Bradyrhizobium sp. WD16: one gene and its partner. Each later gene encodes a partner of the first gene's protein in a complex. Links are inferred from orthologs where the notes say so. Each region holds a gene or a part of one and is shown in the gene's direction. Other genes may lie near its edges. The genes, in order: DB459_RS19790 and dnaN.

Region 1 (4,803 bases):
CGGACATTCCTGCACATCCCTACCCGATGAACTGCCGCACCGTTTCGATGAATTTGCCCACCGAGATCGGCTTCGACAGATACGCCTCGCAGCCGCCTTCGCGGATACGTTCCTCGTCGCCCTTCATCGCGAAAGCCGTCACCGCGACCACCGGGATCGCGCGCAGCGCCGGATCGGACTTGATCCAGCGCGTCACGTCGAGGCCCGAGACCTCGGGCAGCTGGATGTCCATGAGGATCAGGTCCGGCTTGTGCCGGCGCACGAGCTCGATCGCATCGGTGCCGCGATTGGTGGCGACCGTCGCATAGCCATGCGCCTCGAGCAGGTCGCGGAAGAGCTTCATGTTGAGCTCGTTATCTTCCACGATCAGGACGGTCTTGGTCACGCCGCCCTCCCCATTCCCGTCGAAATCCCCGCCCTGCCCCTGCCGCCGTTCTGCATGCCGTCGCGCCCATTGAACGTGCGCCCGTTGAAGAAATGCATCCGGCGCGGACCATCGCCGCGGATCTGAGGCCGCGTCGCTTGATACCGCTCCGGTGACTCGGGCATGATGGCCAAAGTAGAGAGGATAAGTTACGGAAAGGCAAATGTGATCAATGGCCAAGCGCCCCCTCGACGCCCGCGAAACCGCTGAGATTGTGGCGATTCAGGCGCTTTCCTTCATCGCCGCCGACGGCGAGCGGCTGGGCCGGTTCCTGGCCGAGACCGGAATCGGGCCGGAAACCCTGCGCGCCGCCGCGAAGGATCCGTCCTTCCTTGCCGGGGTGCTCGACTTCCTCCTTCGCGACGACACCCTGCTCCAGGCCTTTTCCGAATCGTCCCATCTCGACGCCAAGATCGTCTCCAATGCCCGCCAAACCCTGGAACCGACCTGGGAGCGCGATGTGCCGTGACCGTGGGGCCGCAGTGCTTCTGCCGCGACTGCCTGACCGACCTGCCCCCTGACGCGCGCCGCTGCACGGCCTGCGGCTCGCCGCGGCTGGTGCGGCATCAGCATCTGCACGCCCTCTCGCTCGCCCATATCGATTGCGACGCGTTCTACGCCACGGTCGAAAAGCGCGACGATCCGGCCATTGCCGACCGGCCGGTGATCATCGGCGGCGGCCGACGCGGCGTCGTCAGCGCGGCCTGCTACATCGCCCGCACCTTCGGCGTGCGCTCGGCGATGCCGATGTTCAAGGCGCTCGAACTCTGTCCCGACGCCGCGGTGGTGCGCCCCGACATGGCGAAATATGTCCGCGTCGGCCGTGAGGTCCGCAACGCGATGCGGGCGCTGACGCCGCTGGTCGAGCCGCTGTCCATCGACGAAGCGTTTCTCGATTTGTCCGGCACCGAGCGGCTGCACGGCATGATCCCGGCCAAGGTGCTGGCACGTTTCGCCCGCGACATCGAACGCGATATCGGCATCACGGTCTCCGTCGGCCTCTCGGTCAACAAGTTCCTCGCCAAGATTGCCTCGGATCTCGACAAGCCGCGCGGCTTCGCCACCCTGGCGCAGGACGAAGCGGCGACCATGCTGGCGCCGAAGCCGGTCGGCTTCATCTTCGGTGTCGGCCCCGCGACCGAGCAGCGGCTTGCACAGCGCGGCTTTCGCCTCGTCGGCGACCTCCAGCGCGCCGACGAGACCGACTTGATGAAGCAGTTCGGCCCCGAGGGACGAAGGCTATGGCGGCTGGCGCGCGGCATCGACGATCGCCGCGTGGTTGCCGACCGCGACGCCAAGACGATCTCGAGCGAGACCACCTTCGACACCGACATCCGCGACTTGCCGACGCTCGAGAAGGTGCTCTGGCGGCTCTGCGAGAAAGTTTCGGCGCGGCTCAAGAGCGGCGAACTCGCCGGCTCCACCATCACCCTGAAATTGAAGACCGCGGATTTCCGCCAGCGGACCCGGTCGCAATCGATCAGCGGTCCGACCCAGCTCGCCGGGAAGCTCTTCGCGATCACCCGGGACATGCTGGCCAAAGAGACCGACGGCACCACGTTTCGCCTGATCGGCGCCGGGGTGAGCGCGCTCAAGCCGGCCGCTGCTGCCGCTGACGACAGCGACCTCCTCGACCGGCGCAGCGCTCACGCCGAGCGGGCGATGGACGACCTGCGGCGGAAGTTCGGGGATGCGGCCGTGATGCGCGGCATCGCCTTCGGCGGCAGTGCCAAACGGCCGGCATCGTCCTAGTGTCCCGTCTCCGAATGACCGCTACGTTTGCCTCGCGCTCGCACGGTCATTCGGAGACATAGGGACACTAGCAAAATCAAAGTGTAGTGTGGCTTATGTCTCGCAATTGCCTACAGGGGCTTGCCGCAAAGGGCATAGGCAATTGCGAGACGCCACACTAGTGTCCTGTCTCCGAATGACCGCTTCATTTGCCTCACCCTCGCACGGTCATTCGGAGACATCAGGACACTAGCATCAATATGATTCTAGTGCGGTTTTGGATCTGACGCGCGTTTGAAGAGCTCGCTGCAATGCTGAAACGAGCGTCAGATCCACCTGACGCGCGTATCGGCATCCAAGCAAGCCGTCCCTGGAAAGCGAGCCTTACGGCTTGCAGTCCTTGCTGTCCTTGACCTCGAACTTGTTCATGGCGCCGGCGATGACGAAATCGTTGTAGTCGAGCACCAGGGACCGCGACACGCCGTTTTCATAGAGCTCAAACGACATGGCGTAGACCGGGGTCTGCTCGCCGCTGTCCGGCTTCGCCGCGCGATCGTAATAGCTCACCGTCACCGGCCAGCGCGTGACCGACTTCAGGGCGTCGCTCTGCGTCGCGGCATCGGCCTTGGCCGGCGCGCGGTCGCCGGGAATGGGCTGTCCGATCACGGCGAGGGTGTTGTAGACCTTCTCACCATCGTCCGAACCGTCATAGACGACAAGCTCGAGCACCGACTTGCCTTCTTTCGCCGCAGCGATGATGCGCCTGACCTGCTCGGTCGGGAAAACCGTGTCCGGTCCGAGGGTGAAGCTCTTCTGCTTCGGCAGCGTGAGCTTGACCGTCACCCCGCTGCCCGAATGCTCGGCGATGCCGTCGACCTGGGTCGGCGTGCCGTCATTCATCCGGGTCTCGATCTTGAAGCGATAGCTCTTGCCGTCGGCATCCTCCCAGCTCGTCGAGCGCAGGTCGCTGGTCGTGGTCTTGTTCTCGCCGCCCTGCAGCTCCGAGATCTGGCGGAAGTCGGTGGTGAAGCCTTCGCAGGCATTGCCGGCGAAGCTGTAGGCGATCCGTCCGCGAGCATCGTTGATGCTGGCATTGCCGCGCGCCTTGCGCAGGCTGAGCTCGTAGACGGCCTGATGGGCGAGGAACGGCATGGCGGCAGGAGGTGCCGGTGCGGCCGGCGCCGCCGGCGCGGCGAAAGCCAGCTTCGCACCCAGCACCAGGCCGACGACCGCCAGCGGAACCGCACGCATCCCGAAAACTTGCCAACGGCCGATCATGCCGCCTCCTGAAACTGTCCCGCCCGGATCGCGCGGGAGCGAAGATCGAAAGATTAGATGCGATCCGGCGGGGTCGCAATCAGCCCTAGTGTCCCGTCTCCGAATTACCGCTTCGTTTGCCTCACCCTCGCACGGTCATTCGGAGACATCGGGACACTAGCAAAATCAAAAAGCTAGTGTGGCTTATGTCTCGCAATTGCCTACAGGGGCTTGCCGCAAAGGGCATAGGCAATTGCGAGACGCCACACTAGTGCGGTGGATCTGACGCTCGTATCAGTGGTTGAGGTCGCCCGCCGCAGGCCTGCTTGGTCCCGCTTGATGGGCGAATTAAGGCCGGATAGGTTCGGGCCGCAACGCATAATCCCCTTCCCTTCAATTCAAGGATCTTCGAAACATGACCGGTTCGGTTGAGCAGAAACTCGCGGCATTGGGCATCACCCTGCATACGCCCGCCGCCCCGGTGGCCAATTACGCCGCCTTCGTCCGGACGGGCAATCTGCTCGTGGTGTCCGGCCAGGTCTGTTTCGATGCCGACGGCAAGCTGGTGGCGAAAGGCAAGCTCGGAGCCGGCGTCAGCGTCGATCAGGGGGTGGCAGCCGCACGCGCCTGCGCCATCAACCTGCTCGCCCAGGCCAAGGCCGCGCTCGGCGATCTCGACAAGGTGACGCGGGTGGTCCGGCTCGGCGGCTTCGTCAATTCGGCGCCTGATTTTCTCGACGGCCCGAAGGTGTTGAACGGCGCCTCGGACCTCATGGTCGCCGCCTTCGGCGACAAGGGCCGTCATGCCCGCTCGACCGTCGGCGTCGCCGCGCTTCCGGCGGATGCCGCCGTCGAAGTCGAAGCCATGTTCGAGGTCGGCTGAGACCGCAGGTGCGCACTCCCGCCTGGCTCACGGCCCAACCGGTCGCCCACCGCGGATTGCACGACCGCAGCCGCGGCGTCATCGAGAATACACCCTCGTCTGTCGCCGCGGCGGCGCAAGCTGGCTTCGCCATCGAGGTCGACCTGCAGCTGTCGTCCGACGGCGAGGCGATGGTGCATCATGACTTCGCCCTCGGTCGCCTCACCGAAGGCAGCGGCGAACTCGCGGGCTTCACGGCGGCGGATCTCAGACAGGTCGCCTTTCGCGACACCGGCGATCACATGATGACGCTGGGCGATCTCTGCACCCTGGTCGGGGGCCGCGTGCCGCTGGTGCTGGAAATCAAGAGCCGGTTCGAAGGCGACCGTCGTCTGGTCCGGCGCATGATCGAGGTGCTCAAGGCCTATTCCGGCCCGGCGGCCGCGATGTCCTTCGATCCCGATCAGGTCCTGGCGCTGCGCGAACTGGCGCCGTCGCTGCCGCGGGGCATCGTCGCCCAGCGCAGCTA
Region 2 (12,134 bases), 2.6 Mb from region 1 along the record:
CCGGCGCGCAGCTTGGCGGCGATGGCATGGGCGAGTTCGGCGGGGGTGAGACCGCGGGCCTTGACCGTGCCGATCAGCGGCATCGTCACCGCGCCGCCGGCATCGACGGAATAGGAATTGGTCAGGCCTTCCTGGCCGTAGACGACGATGCGCAGCCGGTCGCCGGCATCGAGGCGATAGGGCGAGTCAGCTCTGGCATAGGCGACCTGGGCCATGGCGGCGCGCGCCGCTGACGGCGGTCCGGCATAGGCGAGATGATCGAGATCAGCGGCGCGCGGGTTGGAAGGCGCCGCGACGGTCGCCACCGGCGGCGGCACGGTGATGCAGCCCGACAGGGCGAGCGCGACGGGCAGAGCGAACCAGGCCCGCCGCCGCGCGCATCGGCCACGCTCGCCGGACAGCAGCGTGAATATCGTCGACAATGCCTGAAGCCACCCTACGCAGGCGTGCCAGAACCGCACCGGACCCATCCCCCACAAGAGAGGCGTCTGGTGTGCACCAGTTATGGTTAACAAAACGTATCAGGCGCCGACGCCGGTGCCGACGGGACAGGCGACGCCGGTGCCGCCGAGACCGCAATAGCCGCCGGGGTTCCTGGCGAGATATTGCTGGTGGTAATCCTCGGCGAAATAGAACGGCCCGGCCGGCGCGATCTCGGTGGTGATCGGATCGAGGCCGCGGGCAGCGAGCGCCCGGCCATAGGCTGCTTTCGACGCCTGTGCCGCGGCGGCTTGGGCGTCATTGAAGGTGTAGATCGCCGAGCGATACTGGGTGCCGATGTCGTTGCCCTGGCGCATGCCCTGGGTCGGGTCGTGACTCTCCCAGAAGGTCTTGAGCAGCGTCTCGTAAGAGATGCGTGCCGGATCGAACACCACCAGCACCACTTCGGTGTGGCCGGTCAGGCCACTGCAGGTCTCTTCATAAGTCGGGTTCGGCGTCAGGCCGCCGGCGTAGCCGACGGCAGTCACTTCAATACCGTCGCCGAGCTCCCAGAACTTGCGCTCCGCGCCCCAGAAGCAGCCCAATCCGAACACCGCCTGCTCGGTGTCGGCAGGATAGGGCGGCTGCAATCGCCGGCCGTTGACGAAGTGATGGGTTGAGGTCGAGATCGGGCTTGCTCGGCCCGGCAGCGCGGTCGCCGCCGTCGGCAGTTCCAGGGGCTTGCGCGTAAACAGCATGATCAATCTCCTGCGGTCGGGACCATGCACTATATAGGTATCGCCCGCGGAGACGGCAGCAGGCTTCCGGGCGGAGGCCGCGGTCAGCCGCGGCTGTAGCCGATCAGCGCGCGGCGCGGCCGGAACAGCAGCATCAGAAGGATGCCGACGACGCCGAGCACGACCCAGGTCGGCTGGTCGAGCACCAGTTTGGCGACATTATTCCAAAGCCAGGGCGAGGCATCCTCGACGAGGCTGCGGAAGCTCTGCTGGCTGGCCTGATTGATGTCGTTCCAGAACTCGCCGAGCCGGGTCAGCCTCAAGGTCTGGTCGGCGATGGAGCGGGCGCCGTCATAAACCAGGAAGATGAAGCCGCCGGCCAGCAGCAGGAGGCCGATCAGGCGGAAGAAACCGCGGATCATATGTCACCCGTCCTTGGCCGGAGCGGTCGCCCTCGAACCGAGCCGCCCATCCGCCCCGAATCCCACCTCTTCCTACTGGCGCATCCATTGCAGCCGCGCAATGGTCTGGCGCGGCAGCCCGCAAATGTTTGACCAGCCGTTTGACCGCCAGCGGGCCGGTATCCCGCGCCGGCCGCTGGCCCGCCACCCGGAGCGCCCATTCCGGCCGGAACCCGGCCGCCGGCCGGCCAGAACCCGAGGCCGCTCGGCGTTGACGGGGCAAACCGGCCCCTCTATAAGACCGCCAACTGGCGGCAGGTCCATCCTGCCGCCGCTGTTCTTTGGGCGCGTGAATACCCGAATTCGATTGCCGGATTCGCCGCCTGCCCGGGGACATCAGTCTTTCATTCAGAGGTCGCAGGCTCTGCGACATCGGCAACCCGCCCCGGCCCCAATTGGAGTCGCGGCTGCAGGATCGTGAGTATGGCCAATACCTCTTCCGCCAAGAAGGCGACACGCAAGATTGCCCGCCGCACCGCCGTCAACAAGTCGCGGCGCACCCAGATGCGCAACTCGGTGCGTCTGGTCGAGACCGCGATCGAGAAGGGCGACCGTGAAGCCGCCCTCGCCGCCTTCAGCAAGGCCGAGCCCGAACTGATGCGCGCCGCGCAGCGCAACATCGTTCATCGCAACAATGCAAGCCGCAAGGTCTCGCGTCTTGCGCACCAGATCGCCAAGCTCGCCAAGTAAGGCGCGCCGAGCGACGCTGGCGAAGGCAACGCTCGCCAAGTCACACGGCGACGCAACCAATCTTCTGCAAAAGGCCCGGCTCACGCCGGGCCTTTTCTTTTCATTCCGATTACGTTTCATTCCCGAGTCTCACATCGTTCTCGATCGCACGCATGCTTGCGCTGTATCAGCGCACCGACCCGCACACCGTTCGTCACTTTCCTTCATGTCGATCGCGTTCGAAGCGCAGAGTCATTGCCGTGACACGGCTTACTGCATTGCACTTACAACGCTGCGCACGTGGAGAAACGCGGATCGCGGTTTTAAAAAATTTGCAAGTGCGGATCGATGCGGAAGCAAATTACCGAGCGACGGCTACCCGGGAAAAATGATCAGGAAAAGATGCGGCCCACTAATCACTTATCAACAAAGCGCGGAGAGGTAGCTTGAAAATCCAAAGATGCGACATCGCTGGATGAAGGAATTGTAAAACTTTTTTTGGGCTGTAACGAACGCTGTCATATCTCGCAAGTCATTCGATTCCGCGCGAAGATTCAAAACCTTGTCCACAAGGCGCGCGACGTCGCGGAACGATTCGAGCAGGCTGGCAATTTTTGCGCCTTCGCTGCGAAGAATCATTTCGTTGCGGCTGCGGTCCCATAGTGTATCTCTAATCGTGTTCGCGGCGCTCGCGGCTCGTCAGGTCAGTGCGATCTGAGACCCTCGGGGGCGCGCAAATCAGAGATGGTGTGCGCGTAGGCGAAGTTTCCCAAGCGATGATCGGACGACTCATAGCGATATGAGAACGGTTCTGCTGTACCAAAATTTCTCAAGCGACCGGCTTGCCCGGTTCGCCACCGACAAGGCCGACCACAAGGCTGGTGAAGAAATGAGTGCACGGCAGATCGCGCCCGGCGGCGACGGAAATGGGGACAGGTTTGTAAGGGGCTTTCAGTAGACGGCGTAACAGTCCGGACCCGACGCGGCGATCATGTGATCAAGAGCGAAGGCCGGCAGTCCGACATCGAGCAAAGCGACTTCGAAACTGAGATAGAGGACATACCTTGCCGCGCTGACGCGCGGCGAGTGGGGGATACCTATGACTTTTGCAACGGCCACGGTTTTTCATCGTTCGACACTGGCGCTTGTCGCCCGTGCATCGACGACGCTCGTCGCCTTCCGAGCTCCCTGCTCCAATCATTATCTTCCGGCATCCGCCGCCGATTCCGGCCCTAGTAGCAGCTGACCTCACCACCAGCCTTCTTTCCACAGCGCATGTGAGGCGACGGCATCCGTGATGCCGAAGACGTCGCCATGCGTGAACGGATCGTGAGGCGTGGGGCGGGGTTGGCTTGCCGCGGCAACGCGGGGCTGTCGTCGGCGCGAGCCGTCAACAACAACACATTCAAGAAAAGACCGAGACATGACAAGCATGGAACACGATCGTTGGACCAAGGTTCAGGGCCGCCTGCGCTCGATCGTCGGAGAAGACGTCTACACGAGCTGGTTCGCCCGCATGGATCTCGAAGGCATTCAGGGCGAGAGCGTTCACCTGTCCGTTCCGACCCGCTTCCTGAAGAGCTGGATTCAGGCCCATTACGCCGATCGCGTGCTGTCGTGCTGGCAGGCCGAACTGCCGGAAGTGCACCGCATCGATCTGACGGTGCGCTCAGCCATGCGCTGCGCCCCGCCGGTCAAGGAGACCAAGCCCCAGGTCGAAGAGCGGCGCGTCGAGCGCTCCGGCTCGACGTCCGATCTGCGCAGCGGCAGCTACGCGCCCGCCTCCGCCGGACACGACGCGCTGGGCGGATCGCCGCTCGACCCGCGCCTGACCTTCGAGACCTTCGTTCTCGGTCGCTCCAACACCCTCGCCCATGCCGCCGCGCGCCAGGTCGCCGAAGGACGGCGCGGCGATCCGGTGATGTTCAACCCGCTCTATATCCATGCCGGCGTGGGCCTCGGCAAAACCCACCTGCTGCAGGCGGTGACCTGGGCCGGCAACGCCTCCGGCGAGCGCAAGGTGCTCTATCTCACCGTCGAGAAATTCATGTACGGCTTCGTCGCCGCGCTGAAATCCCAGACGGCGCTGGCCTTCAAGGAAGCGCTGCGCGGCATCGACGTGCTGGTGATCGACGACCTGCAATTCCTCCAGGGCAAGACCACCCAGGCCGAGTTCTGCCACACCCTCAACGCCCTGATCGACGCCGGCCGCCAGGTGGTCATCGCCGCCGACCGACCGCCGTCCGAGCTCGAAACCCTCGACGACCGCGTCCGCTCGCGCCTCGCCGGCGGCCTCGTGGTAGAGATGGGATCGCTCGGCGAGGAGCTGCGTCTCGACATCCTCAAGTCGCGCGTCGCCGCAGCCCGCACCCATCACGCCGGCTTCGACGTGCCGCTGCCGGTGCTCGAATATCTCGCCCGCTCCATCACCCATAACGGCCGCGACCTCGAAGGCGCCGTCAACCGCCTGCTCGCCCACAGCAAGCTCAATGCCACGCCGGTGACGCTGGAGATGGCCGAGCGCGAGGTGCGCGACCTGATCCGGCCGCAGGAGCCCAAGCGGGTCAAGATCGAGGACATCCAGCGTGTCGTCGCCCGGCAGTACAACGTCAGCCGCTCCGACCTGCTGTCGTCGCGCCGGACCGCCAATGTGGTGCGGCCGCGCCAGGTGGCGATGTATCTCGCCAAGACGATGACGCTGCGCTCGCTGCCGGAGATCGGCCGACGCTTCGGCGGCCGCGACCACACCACCGTGCTGCATGCGGTCCGCAAGATCGAGGGCCTCGTTGCCAAGGACACCACCCTCGCCGACGAGGTCGAACTGCTCAAGCGCCAGCTCCAGGACTGAGCAAGGAGCCTGAGCAAGGAGACTGAACGGAGAGAAGGATCGAGCAATCGAGCGGCGATCCCCACCGGATCGCCGCCGTCCCCGTTCCGCCCCCCTGCCCGAAGCGGCGGCGGAACGGCAAAAGCGCTGTTCTCAATCATGAATTTCGCGGGAAACCCCCACCCGGCGGGGGGTGGGCCCCTTGCACTTGTCCGCTGTCCACGGCACCTTGCCGTCCCCCTGCGGTCCGACTTGACGACCGCCGGGGCCGAGCGGCTGCGGCGCCTCCATTGGGGACCGCCACCGCAACCGGGACACGACCACCCAGCCGGAACAGGATCGGACGGAAATTGCGATGAAGGTTACCGTCGAGCGGGCGCAGCTCCTGAAATCTCTCGGCCACGTCTATCGCGTGGTCGAACGCCGCAACACCATCCCGATCCTCGGCAACGTCCTTTTGCGCGCCGAGGCCGGCAAGCTCAGCCTCAAGGCCACCGACCTCGACCTCGAAGTCACCGAAACCCAGGCCGCCGACGTCGCCGGTTCGGGCTCGACCACCGTGCCGGCGCACATGTTCTACGACATCGTCCGCAAGCTGCCTGACGGCTCGCAGGTCGTGCTCGAAGCCGACGGCGAACGGGCCGTGCTGGCGATCCGGGCCGGCCGCTCGCGCTTCACCCTGCAGACCCTGCCGGAGAGCGATTTCCCCGATCTCGCCGCCGGCGACATGACCCACGCCTTCCGCGTGCCGGCAAGCTCGATCAAGCGCCTGATCGACCGTACCCAGTTCGCGATCTCCACCGAGGAGACACGGTACTATCTCAACGGCATCTATCTGCACTGTGCCGGCAGCGGCCCGACCGCCACCTTGCGCGGTGTCGCCACCGACGGCCATCGCCTTGCCCAGATAGACCTGCCGCTGCCCGCCGGTGCCGAAGGCATGCCTGGCGTCATCGTGCCGCGCAAGACGGTGGGCGAGGTCCAGCGCCTGATCGAGGACAACGAAGCCGAAGTCGCCATCGAATTGTCCGGCGCCAAGATCCGCCTGACGCTCGATCACGTGGTGCTGACCTCGAAGCTGATCGACGGCACCTTCCCCGATTACGGCCGCGTCATTCCCCAGCACAACGACAAGGAGCTGGTGGTCGACAAGAAGGACTTCGAGGCGGCGGTCGACCGCGTCTCGACGATCTCCAGCGAGCGTGGCCGCGCAGTGAAGCTGGCGCTGTCGCCCGGCAAGCTGGTGCTCTCCGTGACCAATCCGGATTCCGGCAGCGCGACCGAAGAGATCGAGGTCGAATACGCCGCCGAGCCGCTCGATATCGGCTTCAACTCGCGCTACCTGCTCGACATCGCCGCCCAGATCGAGGGCGAGGTCGCGGTGCTCAAGCTCGCCGATCCCGGCTCGCCGACGCTGATGCAGGATCGCGACTCCAAGGGCGCGCTCTATGTGCTGATGCCGATGCGGGTGTGAGGGGCCCGCCGGGCGACCCAGTACACCGTGTCGTTCCTAGTGCGGTGGATCTGACGCTCGTATCAGCATTGCAGCGAATTCGTCGTACGAGCGTCAGATCCAAAACCGCACTAGAATCATAACTCTACTAGTGTCCCTTTGGTTCTAACGTTCGTATGAGCGCTCGCTTCAAAGGGGTACGAACGTTAGAACCGGGACACTAGTGTGGCGTCTCGCAATTGCCTATGCCCTTCGCGGCAAGCCCCTGTAGGCAATTGCGAGACATAAGCCGCACTAGCTTTTTGATTTTGCTAGTGTCCTGATGTCTCCGAATTACCGTGTGAGGGTGAGGCAAATGAAGCGGTAATTCGGAGACAGGACACTAGTGTGGCGCACCGTGGTGTGATCGATAGGATTGGCGCCACCCTGCCTAATTGTATCCTCACGGAGTACTTGGTCCCGCGCTTGAAGCGGGGGGGCGACGCAGAACGCGAGGCGGGCGCCACGGTTCGAAGCGGCTGCAGTTGCCTGTCTCGAACCATGAGGCCGGGACAGCCGCACTTGGCGCCGCGCCGACAGGACAATCGCGAGCCGATCCACCGATGACCGCCTGCCGCATCCGCCGCCTCAGCCTGACCCATTTCCGCAGCTACCGCGCCGCGAGCCTTTCGACGTCGGCCGATCTCGTGGTGCTGGTCGGGGCCAACGGCGCCGGCAAGACCAATTGCCTGGAGGCGATCTCCTTCCTTACACCCGGTCGCGGCCTGCGCCGCGCCACCCTCGAGGACGTCGCCGACAACGAGGGCGATGGCTCATGGGCGGTGTCGGCCGAGGTCGAAGGCGCGCTCGGCCTCGCAACGCTCGGCACCGGCATCGATCCCACGCCGGACGGCTCCGGCAGCGCCCGGCGCTGCCGGATCGACCGCGAGCCGGTCTCCTCGGCGGCCGCTTTCGGCGATCACCTGCGCATGGTGTGGCTGACCCCGGCCATGGACGGGCTCTTCACCGGCCCGGCCTCCGAACGACGGCGCTTCTTCGACCGTCTCGTGCTCGCCGTCGACAGCGGCCACAGCGGCCGCGTCGCCGCGCTGGAGCGCTCGCTGCGCTCGCGCAACCGCCTGCTCGAGGAACGCAATTTCGACACCCATTGGCTCGATGCCATCGAGCGCGAGACCGCCGAACTCGCCGTCGCCGTCGCCGCCCTGCGCGGCGAGACCCTGGCGCGCCTCGCGGCGAAGCTGCGCGTCCGCGCCACGCAATCGGCTTTTCCCTCGGCCGAGATCGCGCTCGACGGCTGGATCGAGAACGCCTTGCGCGACGAGCCGGCGACCGCGGTCGAGGATCGCTATCGCCAGCAGCTGCGGGACGGCCGCGCCCGCGACGCCGCCGCCGGCCGCACCCTGGAGGGACCGCATCTCACCGATCTCGATGTGGTCTATGCGCCCAAGCACATGCCGGCCAGGGACGCCTCGACCGGCGAGCAGAAGGCGCTCCTGATCGGTCTCGTGCTGGCCCATGCAAGTCTCGTCGCCGAGATGACCGGCATCACGCCGCTGCTGCTGCTCGACGAGGTGGTCGCCCATCTCGATCCGGGCCGCCGGGTCGCGTTGTTCGATGAACTCACCGCGCTCGGCGCCCAAGTCTGGATGACCGGCGCCGATCCGGCAAGCTTCGCCGATGTCGGTGCAGGCGCGGGGATCTTCGAGGTCGCCGGCGGGCGCATTGAGCCGCGCAAGTCTTGATGCGGCGGTCAAACCTGCTCGCAGGGGGTACGGAACCGGCTCGCGGAGGGCATTTTCGGGGGCGTCTTCAATGGCAGATTCAGGCCTTGAAAGAAGCGCAAAAATGACCATTTATTCAATAACTTGAGGGCGACCGATTCGCCCTGTACGCACCCTCTGTTTCATGGCACAAATTCACGACTTGGCCGCGCATTCGCGCGCTGATTCGCCGATCCTCGCTCAGGCACCCAGATGACCGAACCTGCCCGGCAACCCATTGCCGATCCTGCCGCCGTGATCCCGGAATACGGCGCCGAATCCATCAAGGTCCTGAAAGGTCTCGACGCCGTCCGCAAGCGTCCGGGGATGTATATCGGCGACACCGACGACGGCTCGGGTCTGCACCACATGGTCTACGAGGTGGTGGACAACGCCATCGACGAGGCGCTGGGCGGTTATGCCACTCAGGTGCTGGTGACGCTGAACGCCGACGGCTCGGTAACCGTCTATGACGACGGCCGCGGCATTCCCACCGACATCCACAAGGGCGAGGGCATCTCCGCGGCCGAGGTCATCATGACCCAGCTCCATGCCGGCGGCAAATTCGACCAGAATTCCTACAAGGTCTCCGGCGGCCTGCACGGCGTCGGCGTCTCGGTGGTCAACGCGCTCTCCACCAAGCTGATCCTGCGGATCTGGCGCGGCGGCAAGGAGCACTACCTCGAATTCGCCCATGGCGAGGCGGTGGCGCCGCTCAAGGTGATCGGCGACGCCCATGGCAAGCGCGGCACCGAGGTGACGTTCTATCCGAGCTCCGAAACCTTCACGATGGTGGAGTTCGACTACGCCACGCTGGAGCACCGGCTGCGCGAACTCGCCTTCCTCAATTCGGGCGTGCGGATTCTCTTGTCCGACAAGCGCCACGCCGTCGAGCAGCACGAGGAGATGCTCTACGAGGGCGGCATCGAGGCCTTCGTGCGCTATCTCGACCGCAACAAGACCAGCGTGATGCCCGCCCCGATCGTGATCCGCTCCGAGCAGAACGGCATCGGGGTAGAGGCCGCGCTGTGGTGGAACGACAGCTACCACGAGAACGTGCTGTGCTTCACCAACAACATTCCGCAGCGTGACGGCGGCACCCATCTCGCCGGTTTCCGCGGCGCGTTGACGCGCCAGATCACCGGCTATGCCGACACCAGCGGCATCTCCAAGAAGGAAAAATTCTCCCTCACCGGCGACGACTGCCGCGAGGGCCTGACCGCGGTGCTCTCGGTGAAGGTGCCGGACCCGAAATTCTCGTCCCAGACCAAGGACAAGCTGGTGTCCTCCGAGGTTCGGCCGGTGGTCGAGGGCGTCGTCAACGAGATGCTGGCGGCCTGGCTCGAGGAACACCCGGCCGAAGCCCGCGGCGTGGTCGGCAAGGTGATCCAGGCGGCGGCGGCACGCGAGGCCGCGCGCAAGGCCCGCGAACTCACCCGCAAGAGCCCGCTCGGCGTCACCTCGCTGCCCGGCAAGCTCGCCGACTGCCAGGAGCGCGATCCGGCCAAATCCGAACTCTTCATCGTCGAGGGCGACTCGGCAGGCGGCTCGGCCAAGCAGGGCCGCAACCGCGAATTCCAGGCGGTGCTGCCGCTGCGCGGCAAGATCCTCAATGTCGAGCGCGCCCGCTTCGACAAGATGCTGTCCTCCGAACAGGTCGGCACCCTGATCACCGCGCTCGGCACCGGCATCGGCCGCGAGGATTTCGATCTTTCCAAGCTGCGCTACCACAAGATCATCATCATGACGGACGCCGACGTCGACGGCGCCCATATCCGCACCCTGCTGCTGACCTTCTTCTTCCGCCAGATGCCTGATCTGATCGAGGCCGGTCATCTCTACATCGCCCAGCCGCCGCTCTATAGGGTGAGCCGCGGCAAGTCCGAGCAATATCTCAAGGACGAGCGGGCGCTCGAGGACTACCTGATCGAGACCGGGCTCGAGGACTGCGTCTACCGCCTCGCCACCGGCGAGGAGCGGGCCGGCAAGGACCTTCTGGCGCTGGTCGAGGATGCCCGTGTGGTGCGCTCGACGCTGCAAGGCTTGCACAGCCGCTACAATCGCAGCGTGGTCGAACAGGCCGCCATCGCCGGCGTGCTCAATCCACGCGTCACCAGCGACGTCGAAACCGCCAACGCCGCCGCCGACTACATCGCCAAGCGTCTCGATGCCCTGGCCGACGAGGTCGAGCGCGGCTGGGTCGGCCAATTCATCGAAGGCGAAGGCTTCGCCTTCGAGCGCACTGTCCGCGGCGTGCGGGAACATGCCATGCTGGATGCGGCGCTGCTCGGCTCGGCCGAGGCCCGCAAGCTCGACGAATTCGCGCCGCGCCTGCAGGAAGCCTATCCCCGGCCCGGCATCCTGCGGCGCAAGGACAGCGAGACCTTCGTCCATGGCCCGGTCGGCCTGTTCGAGGCGGTGACCGATGCCGCCCGCAAGGGCGTGGCGCTGCAGCGTTACAAAGGCCTCGGCGAGATGAACCCCGAGCAGCTGTGGGAGACGACGCTCAACAGCGATGTCCGCTCGCTGCTCCAGGTCAAGGTCAAGGAGGCCGACGAGGCCGACGACATCTTCACCAAGCTGATGGGCGACGTGGTCGAGCCGCGCCGCGAGTTCATCCAGGACAACGCGCTCGCCGCCAGCGTCGATGTGTGAGCGGTCGGGGCGGCTTATCTCCTCGGCGCTCACCAGATGACGGCGTGCCGCACCGGTGATGGCCCGCTATCACCGATGCGAGGCGGCAATGCGAAGCCAAATCAGAGATCACACTGATATTCTGCGTGTGCCACGTCTCAACGTCGACCTTTACTCCCGGGTGGACAGGCCACCCACCGCTCGCATCGCATCTGCTTCTCGGATTGCAGGCATTCTTTGCTGGGTCTGGCGCAAATGTTGTTCTTGGAGTCCCATTCTAGACACTCCTTGGAATATCGGATGCAGGTTTCGACCGCGCGCCACTGCTCGCAACATTGGCCGCCTCCCGGCGCGGGGAAAGGTCCATATTCCGGCGGCTTCGGTGGCGCTTGGGCGATGGCGCTGGAAACTCCTCCGGCGCCCAGAAGCGCGAACAAAAGCAGGGCGGTTCGCCATGTTAATCGGATCATGGAGCACTCCTTAAGGCCACCCTTGTGGCTGCCATCCTCTCGCGTCTCTGCGATGTCGCGCTCGCGAAATCATTGCCGGCATGGAACTGCCGCCGCTTGGCAGCATGTCCGTGCGCCCTCCGGTTGGCAGCGAATGCGGCCCTTGGCGTTGGACCACGAACTCCACCCGCGACCGTATTTGAGACCGGCGGCCGTCTGCCACATCCGGATAGTCCGGTCCTGTACGGCAACCTCGTTCGGCTTTTGCACGGCGCATTGGTTGACCTCTATCGGGTCCTCCTTGCACTCAGCGCCACGTGCCGAGTGCGGTGGCAGGGCAGCGATCGCCGGCGTGATGGCCACAAAGACGGCCAGGATCTGGATCCGTTCATACTTCATGGTCACCCAACCACGCTCCAGGCAAACCAGTTCGACGATCGCAAGTTTGCGCCGTGCAATGCAAACCTGCCCTCCTTGACTTGAAGTCAGACCACTGGTCTCGGCCCTGCGCGGGGATAAGCACTACCGGCCGGTGCCCCAATCGGTGTGGTACTTGTCAATGCAGCCTTGGCGGGCCTTCTGATCGCTTCCAGCATTTTTGATGCAGTCGCGGAATTCCTTGCCGGTATCTTTGCATTTTTTGCTGCATTCTTGGGCGGCATTGTCGCAGGCGGTTTCACAGGCTGCACCGGTGATCCCCGGCCCGCATCTGCTGGCGCAAGCA

Evidence for each region.
Region 2: the proteins of DB459_RS19790 (region 1) and dnaN are in contact, whole or in part, in a solved structure (PDB 1OK7), measured with the Escherichia coli proteins. The link is inferred for Bradyrhizobium sp. WD16 from one-to-one orthologs.

What each region holds. Positions count from the first base shown.
Region 1 is NZ_CP028908.1:4,257,320-4,262,122, reverse strand. Bases 43-3,023 are described here. They hold DB459_RS19790 (DNA polymerase IV), read left to right. Parts: upstream 43-871; coding sequence 872-2,176; downstream 2,177-3,023. Other genes in these bases: DB459_RS19785 (cell envelope integrity EipB family protein), read right to left, coding at 2,540-3,023; DB459_RS19795 (DUF3572 domain-containing protein), read left to right, coding at 597-893; DB459_RS19800 (response regulator), read right to left, coding at 43-385. In the rest of the region: DB459_RS19805 (PleD family two-component system response regulator), read right to left, coding at 1-7; more of DB459_RS19800, read right to left, coding at 20-42; more of DB459_RS19785, read right to left, coding at 3,024-3,433; DB459_RS19780 (RidA family protein), read left to right, coding at 3,828-4,295; DB459_RS19775 (glycerophosphodiester phosphodiesterase family protein), read left to right, coding at 4,304-4,803. UniProt on the Escherichia coli protein: Poorly processive, error-prone DNA polymerase involved in translesion repair and untargeted mutagenesis. Copies undamaged DNA at stalled replication forks, which arise in vivo from mismatched or misaligned primer ends.
Region 2 is NZ_CP028908.1:1,622,382-1,634,515, forward strand. What follows is about bases 4,550-7,528. They hold dnaN (DNA polymerase III subunit beta), read left to right. Parts: upstream 4,550-5,469; coding sequence 5,470-6,588; downstream 6,589-7,528. Other genes in these bases: dnaA (chromosomal replication initiator protein DnaA), read left to right, coding at 4,550-5,135; recF (DNA replication/repair protein RecF), read left to right, coding at 7,170-7,528. Also shown: DB459_RS07510 (polysaccharide biosynthesis/export family protein), read right to left, coding at 1-401; peptide-methionine (S)-S-oxide reductase MsrA, read right to left, coding at 522-1,178; DB459_RS07520 (hypothetical protein), read right to left, coding at 1,262-1,579; rpsT (30S ribosomal protein S20), read left to right, coding at 2,042-2,308; more of dnaA, read left to right, coding at 3,711-4,549; more of recF, read left to right, coding at 7,529-8,309; gyrB (DNA topoisomerase (ATP-hydrolyzing) subunit B), read left to right, coding at 8,541-10,982; DB459_RS07550 (hypothetical protein), read right to left, coding at 11,933-12,134. UniProt on the Escherichia coli protein: Confers DNA tethering and processivity to DNA polymerases and other proteins. Acts as a clamp, forming a ring around DNA (a reaction catalyzed by the clamp-loading complex) which diffuses in an ATP-independent manner freely and bidirectionally along dsDNA.